Regions from separate parts of the Streptomyces nidicola genome, predicted to be linked through region 2. Evidence: riboswitches for the same ligand, from Rfam matches in the RefSeq annotation. Region 2 holds a riboswitch; the other holds the start of a gene.
What was found. A riboswitch is a leader RNA that binds a small molecule or an ion and turns the genes downstream of it on or off. The one in region 2 is predicted to bind glycine.

Region 1 (7,926 bases), 4.2 Mb from region 2:
GATCTTCGTGGAGAAGCCGTTCGGCTTGCCGCACTCCTTCAGCTCGGACTTGGCCTTGGCCGTGTCCGGCTTGCCCTTGCGGGCGAGGATGCCGTACGGGTCGTAGTCCGTGTGGCCCTTGATGGACTTCGGCAGCGTCGAGTTGGCGATGTCACCACCGGCCAGCTTGCCGCCGCGCACCTGCTGCAGGCCCGCGAAGTCCGTGCCGTAGAACACGGCCTTGCGGCAGTGCACGTTGTCGAACGGCTTGGCCTTGTGCACCAGGGCGACGTAGCGGACGAACTGGGTCCGCATGTTGTCGACGTTGTCCTTGTGGTCCTGGACGGCGGTGACGCGACCCGACTGGGTCATGCCCGTGCCGTTCATGTCGACGTCGTAGTCGCCTTCCATCAGGCGCTTGTCGTTCTCCTCCAGGTTGGCGGAGATCGTCACGTCGACCTTGTCCGGGAGCGCGGCGCGGACCGGGTCCGAGGACCGCTTCCACTTGTCGTTGCGCACCAGCACGATCTTCTTGTTGGCCTTGTACGACTGGAACTTGTACGGGCCCGAGGAGAACGGCGACTGGGTGTACTTGGCCTTCGTGTCCTTGTCCTGCTTGACCGGCGAGCCGGACGGCATGGCGAGGAACTGCTCGAAGTCACCGTTGGGCTTCGGCAGCTTGAAGACGATGGTCTTGTCGTCCGGCGTCTCGATCGACTTCAGGCCGAGCTTGTCCTTGGACTTGTCCTTGTACGGGCCCTTGTACTCGCCCTTGGGGTCCAGGTTCTGCTTCAGGTACTGCGGGCCACCGGTGATGGTGTCCGTCGCCCAGATGCGCTCGATGCCGTACTTGATGTCCTTGGACGTGATCGGCGAGCCGTCCTGCCAGGTGATGCCGTCACGCAGGCTGTACGTGTACGTCTTGCCGTCGTCGGAGATCTTGCCGGGGGCCTTGGCCAGGTCGCCGACGAGCTCGGTGGACGCGGCGCCCGGCTTGGGCGCGTAGGTGACCAGTTGGCGCGTGTAGAACCGCATGAAGTCCCACGACATGCCGTAGTAGGCGCGCTGCGGGTCGGCGGAGTCCAGGTCCTGCTTGCCGACCATGCGCAGCGTGCCTCCCTTCTTCTTCGAAGGGTTGGCGATCTTCTTGTACGCGGCGTCGTAACCGGCACCCTTGGACGAGTCCTTGGAGTCGTCGTCGCTGCCACCGCCGCACGCCGTGGTCGTCACCAGCGCCGCGACCACGAGGGCGGCGCCGGCGGCAAGCCGTCGTTTCGAGGAACCTGTTGGCATTTTCTCGTAACCTCCGAGATCGCGGTCCCGGACCAAGTGCCGGAGAACCATGGAGTCAAGCCGCCTGACGTGCTGCAGGGGCAGTTCTGTGAAAGCCAGTTGGACTTGTACGGCGCTACCGGGTGCCCTTGGGATCGAGGGCGTCGCGCAGCCCGTCGCCGAAGAGGTTGAACGCGAGAACGGTGATGAAGATCGTGACACCCGGGACGATCATGAACATCGGGTCGTGTTCGTACGTCTCCAGGGCGTCGCGGAGCATGCCGCCCCAGGAGGCCGTGGGCGGCCTGACGCCCGCACCGAGGAAGCTGAGCGCCGCCTCCGTGAGGATGTTGGTCGGGATCATCAGCGTCATGTAGACGACGATCGGCGCGACCAGGTTCGGCAGCAGTTCGCGGAACAGGATGTGCCGCTTGCCACCGCCCAACGACCGTGCCGCTTCCACGTATTCGCGCTCCCGCAGGGAGAGCGTCTGCCCTCGGACGATGCGTCCGATGTACGGCCAGCCGAAGAAGCCGATGACCATGACGAGGACGGCGATGCGCACCCCGCTGCCGGTCAGGCCGAGCAGGTCGTCCGGGAGCACCGAGACCAGGGAGATGATGAAGAGCAGCTGCGGGAACGAGAGCAGCACGTCCATCACACGGCTGATCACCGTGTCGACCCAGCCGCCGAAGTAGCCGGCCATGATGCCGAACAGCGTGCCGAGCACCGTCGCGACGATCGCCGCGAGGAATGCCACGAGCAGCGAGATCCGGGCGCCGTAGACGATGCGGCTGAAGACGTCGCGGCCCTTGTTCGGCTCGATGCCGAGCAGGAAGTCGCTGCTGATGCCGCCGAGCGTGCCCTGCGGCAGGTTCGTCAGCGGGTCGAGCTTGTCCTGGTGGAACTCGTTCGGCGGGTGGCCGAGCAGGCTGACGATGAGCGGTGCGAAGACCGCGACCAGGACGAGGAGCACGACAACGATGCCACCGCCGAGGGCGACCTTGTCGCGCTTGAGCCGGTTCCAGGCGATCTGCTTGAGCGACCGGCCCTCGACCTTGCGACCTCCGTCGTCCTTGGCAGGCTCGACCGGTGCGCTCGGTTCCGCTTCCGCGCTCGTGTCGTGCAATGGTGCCGTCATCGTGGCAGGGACCCCTCTCAACCGGCGGTGACCGGCCCGCACTTGCCGCTGTGGCGGCGTGGTTCAGTCCGTCGTACACAGAGGCGAAGCCCCCTTGCTGCGGGAGTCTTCAACCTGGGCGCGATCTGTTGCCAGACTTGACGGCGAAAGGATGCCTAAACGTGATGCTGGCTGGGGTGTTCCGTTATCCGGACTGCCGTGAACGGGAGGCGGACACGGGGCAGTTGGGGTGAAGCGGACAAACGCCGGACGGGCTGGATGATTCCAGCCCGTCCGGCGTTTGAGGACATCTTTCAGTAGGTCGCGCCGTACGGCGGCGGATATCCGTACCCACCCCCGGCGGGAGCCGCATGCGCCTCACGGTCGTAGAACGGACGTGCCTGCCGCAGCCACATCGCCACCGGGTCGTACTCGTCCGACATGGCGACGGTGGACACCGGAAGGCCCTCCGGGACCGCCGGGATGGACTGCTGCATCATCGCCCGCACCGCGTCCACGGACGCCGGGGACGTGTCGTAGACGTCCAGGCCGATGGCGAGATAGGGCGCACCCAGCGTGGGCTGGACCCAGGCGCGGCGCAGCGAGCGGATCGCCGTCGTCCGATGCGCGTTCTGCGTCAGGACCGCGTAGAACTGGGGGATTTCGATCGTCGGCTCGGAGAGCCGCAGCGGACCCGCCGGCTGCCGGTCGAGGCCGCCCGCGATACGGCGCAGGTCGAGCCACGGGATGCCGACGCCGCCACCCGGCGCGTGCGGGTTCAGCCAGAGCCCGTAGTGGTCCGGGTACAGCGTGCGCGCCGCGTCGACCCCGCTCACCACCTCGTACGCCCGCGACCAGCCGGAGGCGGAGAGCTCCTGGGCGGAGGTGACGCAGGGGGCGTACGAGAAGCCGTCCACCTCCATGTTCCCGTACTGGGCGTCCGGTGATCCGGCCTGGCCGTGCCAGAGCAGCATCCAGACCTGCCCGGCCGCGGGGTCGGCGAGGGCCTTGAGGAGCGCCTCGTACGCGTCGTAGCGTCCCGGCGTCACCTGGCGCAGCATGTGCTCGACCTGTCCGGCCGCGGCCGTGCCCGACGCACTCACCCGTAACCGCCCCTTCGGCTCTTCAAATACGTCCGTGTTCCACACGTGGCCGGAAAGCGAGGCGCCGTCCGGTCACGTCATGAAACCAGCTTAAGCGGCGATACTGACACCGACTTGACGGACGCCGTCACCCTTCTCGTACGTAGAACGGCCGTACGTGTGTACGCAGCCAGTCCGCGACCGGGTCCTGCGTCACGTCCAGGAACACCAGGTTGACGGCCCAGGCCACCGGCGCCCGGCCCAGTGCCCGCCCCAGCGCGTCCAGCGGCAGGTCCCCCGCGCCGCTCGGGACGCCCACGGACTGCGACAGCTCCACGCCGATGAACAGGGACGGCTCCGCGTCCTCCACCGTCGCGAGGCAGCGCCGGGCGCTCAGCACCGTGCCGAGCGCCTCGAACTCCTCGCGCACCGCGGCCAGGAAGTCCATGGGGTCGACCTGCCAGTCGGGCTCGCTCAGCACCACGCGGCCACCCGTCGCCGGGCCGTCCAGCGGCGTGCGACCACTGCGGGCCAGTTCGGCGACGGCCGGCGGCGGCAGCGGCACACCCACCGTGCCGTCCGGGTTCACCGCGATGCCGACCTGCGGCGGAAGCCCGCGCGCGAACTCCACGGCCGGCGCCACCGTGCAGTCCATGCGGCCACCGGTGACCGCCATGAACTGCTGCTCGGAGCTGAACACGGGGACGTAGGCCTGGCCGGCGATCTCCAGGCTCGGCAGATCGAGGTCCCTGCTGGCGTTCGAACCGCCCCTGGGCAGCGGTATCCACACGTGGCTGCGGCCGAGCACCTCGACGATCCGGCCACCCGCCGAGCTCCCCGCCTCCTGGCCGAGGGCCGCCGCGAGGACCTGCTCCAACTCGTTGGCGGGCCAGCCCTGCGCGGGGTGGGCGTAGCCGCCCTCGTGCCCCTGGGCGTGACCGTGACCCGGCTCCTGGGTGCCTGGGAACTCCATGACTGCCATCAACCTCTGCTGTTCTGCCCGCTGCTGTGCCCGCCCGACCTTAACTCGTACACACATGGGGACACGGTGCGGTTCCTTCCGCTTACCGGGCGGGCACCGGTGTCCTACCGGGCAGGCACCGCGTCAGTCGCCGAACGTGATCCCTCCCAGCGCCTCCATCGCCGACCGGTCGAGCAGCACCGCCGACTCCATCCCGGCCGGCAGGTCTCCCCGCTCCGTCGAGCTGACGAGCGCGCCCACCGCGCGGCGGTGCCGGGCGAAGGCGTACCGGGACACCCCGCGGCCGCGGTCCCGCTGCCCCTCCAGGGCCGTGTCCGCCGGTACGTCGAGCAGCATCAGGTGGACGGCGGCCCCGCGCCGCCGCGCCGTGCGGATCACCCAGCGGCGCACCCACGCCTGCGTACCGCAGTCGTGCACGACGACGCTCACGCCCGAGCGCATGGCCCGGCGCAGCCCCACGTAGTGCGCGACGCGGACCAGCGGGCGGTACAGCGCGTACGGCAGGTAGCGCGGCATGCGAGCGGCCCAGCGCTCGCGGGTGTCCTGCGAATCGATCCGGATCTCCGTGACGGCCCGCCGCATCAGCGTCGACTTGCCGCTGCCCGGCAGGCCGGAGAGCACGACGAGGTCGCCCGCCGCGAACGCGAGCCTGCGCGGCGTGTGACCGCGGCGGCCGCGCAGGTCCCGCACCGAGCGCTGACCGGGGATCCGCACCCCTGCCACCACCGGCGCCGAAGCAGACACCGCATAAGCCCCCGCCACTGCCTTGTGCACCGTGATCGTCCTCCCCGCTGCGGTCACGTCACCCTTGCCCCTCAAGTGTAAAGAGAAGGTAATGCCCCTCAAGGGGTTTCCCTGTCGGACGGGCATGCAATGATGTGCGCGCAACTGCATACCGGCCGCTTGAATCCGCGCGGGAGAGTTCCGGGAACGACGAGTACCCGGACGCCGAAGGAGCAAGTTCCTCCCTTGAATCTCTCAGGCCCCGTACCGCGCGGGCGAGGCAGATCTGAAAAGTGGGGCGCCTTTGTGACACGGCGCCCCCACCCAAGGTGCAAGCCCCCTCGGGGCGAACCTCTCAGGTTCCGATGACAGATGGGGAGGACGTCTCGTACGCGAGACCCCGCCATCGCCGTCATGCCCCTGGGAGCAGACCAGCTATGACCCGCACCACCGCACTGGACGCCCTGCATCGTTCGCTCGGCGCGACCATGACCGACTTCGCCGGCTGGGACATGCCGCTGCGCTACGGCAGCGAGCGCGACGAGCACAACGCCGTGCGCACGCGGGCCGGCCTCTTCGACCTCTCCCACATGGGCGAGATCACGGTGTCCGGGCCCCAGGCCGTGGACCTGCTCAACCACGCCCTCGTCGGCAACATCGGCTCCGTCGGCGCCGGCCGCGCCCGCTACACGATGATCTGCCGCGAGGACGGCGGGATCCTCGACGACCTGATCGTGTACCGGCTCGGCGAGACCGAGTACATGGTCGTCGCCAACGCGGGCAACGCGCAGGTCGTACTCGACGCCCTCACCGAGCGCGCCGCCGGCTTCGACGCCGAGGTCCGCGACGACCACGACGCGTACGCGCTGCTCGCGGTGCAGGGCCCGACCTCTGCCGCGATCGTGAAGTCCGTCACGGACGCGGACCTTGACGGCCTGAAGTACTACGCGGGTCTGCCCGGCACCGTCGCCGGTGTCGAGGCGCTCATCGCGCGCACCGGCTACACCGGAGAGGACGGCTTCGAGCTGTTCGTCTCCCCCGCCGACGCCGAGAAGCTGTGGCAGGCGCTGACCGAGGCGGGCGCCGAGTACGGCCTCGTCCCCTGCGGCCTGTCCTGCCGGGACACGCTGCGCCTGGAGGCGGGCATGCCGCTGTACGGGCACGAGCTGACGACCGACCTCACGCCCTTCGACGCCGGTCTCGGCCGCGTCGTGAAGTTCGAGAAGACCTCGCACGGGGCTGACTTCGTGGGCCACGACGCGCTGGTCTCCGCCGCCGAGCGCGCCGAGGCCAACCCGCCGCGCAAGCTCGTCGGCCTGATCGCCGAGGGCCGCCGCGTCCCGCGCGCCGGGATGTCCGTCGTGGTGGACGGCAAGGTGATCGGCGAGGTCACCTCCGGCGCCCCGTCCCCGACGCTCGGCAAGCCGATCGCGATGGCGTACGTGGACCCCGCGCACGCCGAGGCGGGCACGGCGGGTGTCGGTGTCGACATCCGCGGCAAGCACGAGCCGTACGAGGTCGTGGCCCTGCCGTTCTACAAGCGCCAGAAGTAGCCCCCGCCCGTCCGGGCGCCCCCTCCGTCACCAGCACCTTCCCGCGTACAGGAGAATTCGCATCATGAGCAACCCCCAGCAGCTGCGTTACAGCAAGGAGCACGAGTGGCTCTCGGCCGTCGAGGACGGCGTCGCCACGATCGGCATCACGGAGCACGCCGCGAACGCGCTCGGTGACATCGTGTTCGTCCAGCTCCCCGAGGTCGGTGACACCGTGACCGCGGGCGAGACCTGTGGCGAGCTCGAGTCGACCAAGTCGGTCTCCGACCTGTACTCCCCCGTCAACGGCGAGGTCACCGAGATCAACCAGGACGTCGTCGACGACCCGGCCCTGGTCAACTCGGCCCCGTTCGAGGGCGGCTGGCTGTTCAAGGTCCGGCTGGCCGACGAGCCGAAGGACCTGCTCTCCGCCGACGAGTACACCGAGTTCTCCGGGAGCTGACCCCACCGATGTCCGTACTGAACGAATCCCTGCACGAGCTCGATCCCGAGGTCGCCGTCGCGGTCGACGCCGAGCTGAAGCGCCAGCAGTCGACCCTCGAAATGATCGCGTCGGAGAACTTCGCTCCGGCCGCCGTCATGGAGGCCCAGGGCTCGGTCCTCACCAACAAGTACGCGGAGGGCTACCCCGGCCGCCGCTACTACGGCGGCTGCGAGCACGTCGACGTCACCGAGCAGATCGCGATCGACCGCGTGAAGGCGCTCTTCGGCGCCGAGTACGCGAACGTGCAGCCGCACTCCGGCGCCTCCGCGAACCAGGCCGCCCTCTTCGCCATCGCCAAGCCGGGCGACACGATCCTCGGCCTCGACCTGGCGCACGGCGGCCACCTCACGCACGGCATGCGCCTGAACTTCTCCGGCAAGCAGTTCAACGTGGTCCCGTACCACGTGGACGACGCGGGCCTGGTCGACATGGCCGAGGTCGAGCGGCTCGCCAAGGAGCACCGCCCGAAGGTGATCATCGCCGGCTGGTCGGCGTACCCGCGCCAGCTGGACTTCGCCGAGTTCCGTCGCATCGCCGACGAGGTCGAGGCGTACCTGTGGGTCGACATGGCGCACTTCGCGGGCCTCGTGGCCGCGGGCCTGCACCCGAACCCGGTCCCGTACGCCGACGTCGTCACGTCCACGACGCACAAGACGCTCGGCGGTCCGCGCGGCGGCATCATCCTCGCCCGCAACAAGGACTTCGCGAAGAAGCTGAACTCGGCCGTCTTC
Region 2 (7,926 bases):
TCGGCGTGAGAAGCAGCGGCGACGGTACGGCGACGGGCGGTCCGTACTTGTTTCACGGCAGCGCGGCCGATCACACTCCGCAGCGCCCGCAGGCCGTGCCTGTGGTGGCGGGGAACAGCGGCGAGGCCGCTTCCGAGCAGGTGGGATACCGGGGGCCGACGGCATGTGCGGCGGCCGGCATCACCTACCGGCAGCTCGACTACTGGGCCAGGACCGGCCTTGTCGAACCCAGTGTGCGCTCCGCGTACGGATCGGGGACACAGCGGCTCTACAGCTTCCGGGACGTCGTCGTCCTCAAGGTCGTCAAGCGGTTCCTGGACACGGGCGTCTCCTTGCAGAACATCCGGACGGCCGTGCAGCACCTGCGCGAGAGCGGCTTCCGGGACCTGGAGCGGATGACGCTCATGAGCGACGGCGCGACCGTGTACGAGTGCACGTCGCCGGACGAGGTGCACGATCTGCTCCAGGGCGGCCAGGGGGTCTTCGGGATCGCCGTGGGCGTGGTCTGGCGGGACGTGGAGGCCGCGCTCTCGCAGCTGCACGGTGAGCGCGTGGACACCGGCGAGACCATCGTGCCGCCGAACCCCACGGACGAGCTCGCGAGGCGGCGGGGCAGGGCCGTGTGAGGTCCGTACGGCCGCGTTGTCAGTGGCGTAGGGCAGCATCAGTGATGTGAGAACCGCGCCCACCATCCTGCATCTCGACATGGATGCCTTCTACGCCTCTGCGGAGCAGGCGGCGAAGCCGAGCCTGCGCGGGAAAGCGGTCGTCGTGGGCGGGCTCGGTCCGCGTGGTGTCGTGGCCACGGCGTCGTACGAGGCGCGGAAGTTCGGGGTGCACTCGGCGATGCCGATGGGGCAGGCGCGCAGGCTCGCCCCGCATGCCGCCTATCTTGTGCCGCGCTTCCGGCTCTACCGGGAGATCAGCGAGCAGGTGATGGGGCTCCTGGCCGCCCTTTCGCCGCTCGTGGAGCCGCTGAGCCTGGACGAGGCGTTCGTCGATCTGGAGGCCGGTGAGGCGGCCTGGGACGCCGCTTCGGCGGAGGCCGTGGGGCATCGGCTGCGGGCAGACATCCGGCGTGTGACCGGACTGACCGGGTCGGTGGGGCTCGCCGCGTCCAAGATGCTCGCGAAGATCGGCTCGGAGGAGGCGAAGCCGGACGGGCTCGTGCTCATACGCCCCGGTACCGAGCGGGCGCTGCTCGGGCCGCGGTCCGTGCGGATCCTGCCCGGCGTCGGGCCCGCGACGGCGGATCACCTGCGGCGGGCCGGGATCCTGACCGTGGAGGAGATCGCGGGGGCCGGCGAGGACGAGCTGGTGCGTCTCCTCGGGAAGGCGCACGGCAGCCATCTGTACGAGATGGCGCTGGCCCGTGACGAGCGGCCGGTCGTCGCCGAGCGGGACTCCAAGTCGGTATCGGTCGAGGACACGTACGACGTGGACATCCATGACCGGGTGCGGGTCCGGATGGAGGTGCGCAGGCTCGCCGGCCGGTGCGTGGAGCGGCTGAGAGCGGCCGAGCGCTCGGGGCGGACCGTGGTGCTCAAGGTGCGGCGCTACGACTTCTCGACGCTGACGCGCTCAGAGACGCTGCGGGGGCCGACGGACGATCCCGGGGTGGTGCGGGAGGCCGCGGCGCGGTTGCTGGAGAGCGTGGACACGACCGGCGGCGTGCGATTGCTGGGGGTCGGCGTCAGCGGGCTCGCCGACTTCACGCAGGAGGACCTGTTCGCGCAGTTCGCCGCCGCCGAGGAAGCGGCCGCGGAGGAGGCGGCGGCCGAGGAGCCGGAGGGGGATGCGGTCGCGGCCGAGCCCGTGGAGGCCGCCGAGCCCATCGAGCGGCGATGGCTGGCCGGGCACGATGTGCGGCATGCCGAGTTCGGGCCCGGGTGGGTGCAGGGGAGCGGGTTGGGGCGGGTGACCGTGCGGTTCGAGACGCCGTATGCGGTGGTGCCGGGGCGGGTGCGGACCTTCCGGGTCGATGATCCCGAGCTGGAGTCGGCGGACCCGCTGCCGCTGGTGGAGGGCGCCGAGGTTCAGGTCGGGTCGTCCTCCGCTCCCGCGACCTTGCCGAACGTGACGTCGGGGGACTGAGGGGCCGTGATGTCCAGACCGTAGTGGTCGTAGAGCTGGAGCTCCTGCTCGGGGGAGAGGTGGCGGCCGACGCCGAAGTCGGGGGAGTCCTTGATCAGGGAGCGCTCGAAGGGCACGTGCAGTGTGCCGTCCGTGAAGTCGCTGGGTTCGAGTGGGACGAAGGCATCGCGGCTGAACAGGCCGGTTCGTATCGCGGCCCACTCCGGCACGCCCGTGGCGTCGTCGAGGTACACCTCGTCGATGGTGCCGATCTTGGCTCCGTTGCGGTCGAACGCCTTGCGGCCGATCAGATTGCGCGGATCAACATCGGTCTGCACGGGCCCTCCAACTGATCGCGATGATCGCAACTCGTCTGTAAGCACTACGAAAGAGCACATTGCGGAAGGCGGCCACTCGGGGGCTGCGGCCAAGTAGCCGCTGGTAGGCTGGCGAGTGGCTGCTGACCCCGTGCGGGAGAGTCTTCCGACAGTAGTCGGGGGCGCCGAAGGAGCAAATCCTCCCCGGAATCTCTCAGGCCCCTGTACCGCACGGACGAGGTCACTCTGGAAAGCAGGGCGGGGTGCACGGTTTCCGCTCTCACCGACGGTGCAAGCCGGTGTGTTCCGTGTTCTCGCGGGGTGGGCCGGTGAAGCTCTCAGGTTGAGATGACAGAGGGGGAGGCCGTCCGGGTACCCGCGCCGTGGTGCCCCTCGTAGGTCGCAATGACCAGGAGGCCTCCGCCAATGACCGCCAACCGTATTCCGCTCTCGCAGCTGGAGCGAGGAATCCCCTTCGAGCAGCGCCACATCGGCCCCGATGACGCCGCTCAGGCCAAGATGCTCGCGCAGGTCGGCTACGGCTCGCTGGACGAGCTGACCGCGGCCGCGGTGCCCGATGTGATCAAGAGCGCCGAGGCGCTCGACCTTCCGGCCGCCCGCAGCGAGGCCGAGGTGCTCGCCGAGCTGAAGTCGCTCGCCGAGCGCAACCAGGTGCTCGGCTCGATGATCGGCCTCGGCTACTACGGGACGTTCACGCCGCCCGTCATCCTGCGCAATGTGATGGAGAACCCGTCCTGGTACACGGCGTACACGCCCTACCAGCCGGAGATCTCGCAGGGCCGTCTCGAGGCGCTGCTCAACTTCCAGACCATGGTCGCCGAGCTGACAGGACTGCCGACCTCCGGCGCCTCGCTGCTCGACGAGGGCACGGCCGCCGCGGAGGCCATGGCGCTGTCGCGCCGCGTCGGCAAGGTCAAGAACGGCGTCTACGTCGTCGACGCCGACGCCCTTCCGCAGACCATCGCCGTCATCGAGACGCGTGCCGAGCCGACCGGCGTCGAGATCGTCGTCGCCGACCTGAGCGAGGGGATTCCCGCCGAGGTCGCCGAGCGCGGTGTCGTGGGCGTGCTCGTGCAGTACCCCGGTGCCTCGGGTGTCGTGCGGGACATCAAGCCCGTGATCGACCAGGCGCACGAGCTGGGCGCCATCGTCACCGTCGCCGCCGATCTTCTTGCTCTTACGTTGCTGACCTCGCCCGGTGACCTCGGCGCGGACATCGCCGTCGGTACGACGCAGCGCTTCGGTGTCCCGATGGGCTTCGGTGGTCCGCACGCCGGATACATGGCCGTGCGCGAGAAGTTCGCGCGCTCGCTGCCGGGCCGCCTGGTCGGTGTGTCCGTCGACGCCGACGGGAACAAGGCGTACCGCCTCGCCCTGCAGACCCGTGAGCAGCACATCCGCCGCGAGAAGGCGACCAGCAACATCTGTACCGCGCAGGTGCTGCTCGCCGTCATGGCCGGCATGTACGCCGTGTACCACGGGCCCGAGGGCCTGAAGTCCATCGCCCGGCGCACCCACCGCTACGCCACCGTGCTCGCCGCGGGGCTCACTGCGGGCGGCGTCGAGGTCGTGCACGGCGCGTACTTCGACACCCTCACCGTGCGGGTGCCGAGCCGGGCCGCCGAGGTCGTCTCCGCGGCGCGCGAGGCCGGCGTCAACCTGCGTCTCGTGGACGCCGATCACGTCTCGCTCTCCTGTGACGAGACCACCACACGGGCCCAACTGGGCGCCGTGTGGAGCGCGTTCGGTGTCGAGGGGGACGTCGAGGCGCTGGACGCCGAGGCGGCGGACACGCTGCCGGGCGGGCTGCTGCGCGAGGACGACTACCTGACGCACCCCGTCTTCCACCAGCACCGCTCCGAGACGGCGATGCTGCGTTACCTGCGGACGCTCGCCGACCGCGACTACGCGCTGGATCGCGGCATGATCCCGCTGGGCTCCTGCACGATGAAGCTCAATGCGACGACGGAGATGGAGCCGGTCACCTGGCCCGAGTTCGGCCAGCTGCACCCCTTCGCCCCCGCCGAGCAGGCGCAGGGCTACCTGACGCTCATCCGTGAGCTGGAGGAGCGGCTCGCCGAGGTCACCGGCTACGACAAGGTGTCGCTGCAGCCGAACGCCGGCTCGCAGGGTGAGCTCGCCGGTCTGCTCGCCGTCCGCGGCTACCACCGGGCCAACGGGGACGAGCAGCGCACCGTCTGCCTCATCCCGTCCTCCGCGCACGGCACGAACGCGGCGAGCGCCGTGATGGCCGGCATGAAGGTCGTCGTCGTGAAGACCGCCGACGACGGCGAGGTCGACATCGAGGACCTGCGCGCCAAGATCGAGCAGTACGCCGACCAGCTGTCCGTCCTCATGATCACGTACCCGTCGACGCACGGTGTCTTCGAGGAGCACGTCGCCGACATCTGCGCCGCCGTGCACGACGCGGGCGGTCAGGTCTACGTCGACGGCGCCAACCTCAACGCGCTTGTGGGCCTCGCCAAGCCGGGCCGCTTCGGCGGCGACGTCTCGCACCTGAACCTGCACAAGACGTTCTGCATCCCGCACGGCGGCGGTGGTCCCGGCGTCGGCCCGGTGGGTGTGCGCGAGCATCTGGCGCCGTACCTGCCGAACCACCCGCTGCAGCCGGCCGCGGGCCCCGAGACGGGCGTCGGCCCGATCTCCGCGGCGCCGTGGGGCTCCGCCGGGATCCTGCCGATCTCCTGGGCGTACGTACGGCTCATGGGCGGCGAGGGGCTGAAGCGGGCCACGCAGGTCGCCGTGCTCTCCGCGAACTACATCGCCAAGCGGCTCGAGCCGCACTTCCCGGTGCTCTACAACGGCCCGGGCGGGCTCGTCGCGCACGAGTGCATCATCGACCTGCGGCCGCTCAGCAAGGCGACGGGCGTGAGCATCGACGACGTCGCCAAGCGGCTCATCGACTACGGGTTCCACGCGCCGACCATGTCGTTCCCGGTCGCCGGGACGTTCATGATCGAGCCCACCGAGAGCGAGGACATCGAGGAGCTCGACCGGTTCTGTGACGCGATGATCGCGATTCGCGGCGAGATCGAGCGGGTCGCCTCCGGCGAGTGGGCCGCCGACGACAACCCGCTGCGGAACGCTCCGCACACGGCCGGGATGCTCGGCGGTGACTGGGAGCACGCGTACCGCCGGGAAGAAGGTGTCTTCCCGGCCGGGGTGGTCGCTTCGGACAAGTACTGGCCGCCGGTGCGGCGTATCGACCAGGCGTTCGGCGACCGGAACCTGGTGTGTTCCTGCCCGCCGCTCGACGCCTACGAGGGCTGATCCACTCGGGACTGCGCGGCCGTCGGTCGCGCAGTCCTGCTCAGCTGATCCCTACGCCGCCGTCACCACCGTGCCCAGTGGGCGGTGCGGGGCGATGATCCTGCCACTGGGCAGCAGCTCGCCGGTGTCCTCGAAGAGCAGGACCCCGTTGCAGAGGAGGCTCCACCCCTGCTCGGGGTGGTGAGCCACAGGGAGTGCTGCTTCCCTGTCCTCGGATTCCGCTGTCGGGCAGAGTGGCTGGTGCTGGCACATGGATGGGATCTTTCGCTGCGAAGTGATCTCGATGACGTGGGCTGTGCTGGTGGTGCCTGTCGTGCTGCGGCTTGAAGGCTTGTTCATGGCCGCCCCCCGATTTCGTGAGTTTCTGGAACCCAGTGTTGCCCTGTGGGCGTCAATCCGCAGGGATTTCCTTGCAGCGGTCCTTATGGGTGTCAGACGCATCACCCGTGCGGACGGTTCAGTTCAACTCGACTCTCCCTTCGGGTGGTTAGGAGTGGTCGGTACGGGCTAGTCCGCCCGGGCAGGGCTGTGCCCCGCGACCGGACGGCGGACGGTGCGGGGCACAGGCGTGCGCGACAGGGGCCGTCGGCGGGCCCCGGTCGGTCAGGCGAGCAGGCCGGCGGTGGCCGGGGTCGGCGTCAGGCGGTGCGTGAGGACCGGCAGGAGCTCCGCCACCCGGTGCGGGCGGTGCGGGGCGATACCGGGCGGTGCGGGTGCCAGCGGGACGAGGATGTCGTCGGCCGCGGGTTGGCCGCTCGCCGGGTCGGCGGTGCGCTCGCCGTGCAGCCACAGCGTGAGCATATAGAGCTCGGGCACCGAGAGCAGCCGCGGCTGGTAGGCCTGGGGCAGTGACTCCGCCTGGCGGAGGGCCCGTTCGGTGGACCTGATGTAGGGGCCCTCGAAGAAGTGCGAGAAGGCCCAGCCGTCGGGTGTGAGCATGGTGTCGGCCGCTGCCACCGCTCGCTCCCCGCAGCGGATCAGGAAGCGCCAGCCGGTGAGACGGGCCCTGGATGGCCCGGTGGTTCCGTTGATGTGGTCCAACACATGGAGCGGCAGCGGGAGTTCGGGTGTGGCGGGTCCCTGTGCGGAGCGCAGGGACGGGGTGCGTGCCTCGCGGACGGCGGTGGGGGAACCGAGGGCCGTGAGAACGCTGCGCAGGGCAGGCGCGGGAGCCGGTGGGACGTGCAGCGGCATGGTGGGTCGCCTCTCATTCGACAGGCATGTGATGCGAGGGCGGTGCGGGACGAGCGGACGGCGCTGTCTGCTGCGGGTGCACAGGGGTACACGGGACGGAAAGGGCGGGGGTCCGGTCCGAATCCGGGCCGCGGGCGCCAACTCCCTGTCTCGCCAGCGGAGTTTATACGATGCGTGTTCACGCAGTGTTTCACCTAGCATGCCGCCCGGATTTCGCAAGGTGCTATTCGGGCGCGGTTCCCCTGCGGTTTTGTGGCTATCCTCCCCATTTCCGCTGGGGCCGCCGTGTGTGACCTCGACGCCCTTCGGTCGAGCGGTCGGCTTGTTCTTGTCGGCGTTTTTCACCAGGGCCGCAAGTGACGGAATCTGCGGGCGGCCGCATGCCTGAGGAATGTGCCTGCGGGTAACCGCCCTGAGCGTACTGCTCCGTGGTCGCGCGCGGGGGCGTTACGGATCACATTGCCGGGGCATCATCCACCGTGACACGCGGCCGTGACGGAGCATCAACGGGTCGCCCGTGCGAGGAGGGACGCTTCCATGGGGGAGAAGGTCGTTGCGGGGACGGTCGGTCTTGCCGATCCGCGGCGCTATCGGGAGAAGCTCAAGGAGTGCCTGGAGGGGTTCGGGCGACTGCTGGAAGAGAAGCGCTTCGATCGTCCGAAGAATCTCATGGGGCTGGAGATCGAGCTGAATCTCGCGGGGCCCGACGGGCTGCCGAGAATGATGAATGCGGAAGTTCTGGAGCGCATCGCGAGCCGCGATTTCCAGACCGAACTCGCGATGTTCAATCTCGAAGTGAACATTGCCCCGCACCGGCTCGGCGGCCGCGTTCTCGACCAGCTAGCCGAGGAACTGCGCACGGGGCTCGGATATGCGCACCGGAAGGCGAACGAGGTCGACGCGGGCATCGTGATGATCGGCATTCTGCCGACGCTCGGCGCGGACGACCTGGTCTCGGCGAACCTGTCGGACGTCGACCGCTACACCCTTCTCAACGACCGCATCGTGGCCGCGCGGGGCGAGGACTTCG

Region 1: it holds a riboswitch for glycine, as region 2 does, so the genes downstream of both, gcvT (glycine cleavage system aminomethyltransferase GcvT) here and gcvP (aminomethyl-transferring glycine dehydrogenase) in region 2, are expected to answer to the same signal.

The regions. Positions count from the first base shown of each region.
Region 1 is NZ_JBNBPI010000001.1:3,355,755-3,363,680, forward strand. Features, by position in the region: gene ACOKM3_RS15195 (ABC transporter substrate-binding protein) at 1-1,272, opposite strand, end outside; gene ACOKM3_RS15200 (ABC transporter permease) at 1,388-2,392, opposite strand; gene ACOKM3_RS15205 (enhanced serine sensitivity protein SseB C-terminal domain-containing protein) at 2,686-3,474, opposite strand; gene ACOKM3_RS15210 (enhanced serine sensitivity protein SseB) at 3,602-4,426, opposite strand; gene ACOKM3_RS15215 (AAA family ATPase) at 4,559-5,179, opposite strand; glycine riboswitch at 5,340-5,438, shown strand; glycine riboswitch at 5,439-5,540, shown strand; gene gcvT (glycine cleavage system aminomethyltransferase GcvT) at 5,596-6,711, shown strand; gene gcvH (glycine cleavage system protein GcvH) at 6,776-7,153, shown strand; gene glyA (serine hydroxymethyltransferase) at 7,162-7,926, shown strand, end outside.
Region 2 is NZ_JBNBPI010000001.1:7,529,642-7,537,567, forward strand. Features, by position in the region: gene ACOKM3_RS34010 (MerR family transcriptional regulator) at 6-626, shown strand; gene ACOKM3_RS34015 (DNA polymerase IV) at 673-2,094, shown strand; gene ACOKM3_RS34020 (PRC-barrel domain-containing protein) at 2,037-2,411, opposite strand; glycine riboswitch at 2,535-2,630, shown strand; gene gcvP (aminomethyl-transferring glycine dehydrogenase) at 2,817-5,702, shown strand; gene ACOKM3_RS34030 (DUF5999 family protein) at 5,754-5,954, opposite strand; gene ACOKM3_RS34035 (hypothetical protein) at 6,306-6,896, opposite strand; gene ACOKM3_RS34040 (glutamate-cysteine ligase family protein) at 7,434-7,926, shown strand, end outside.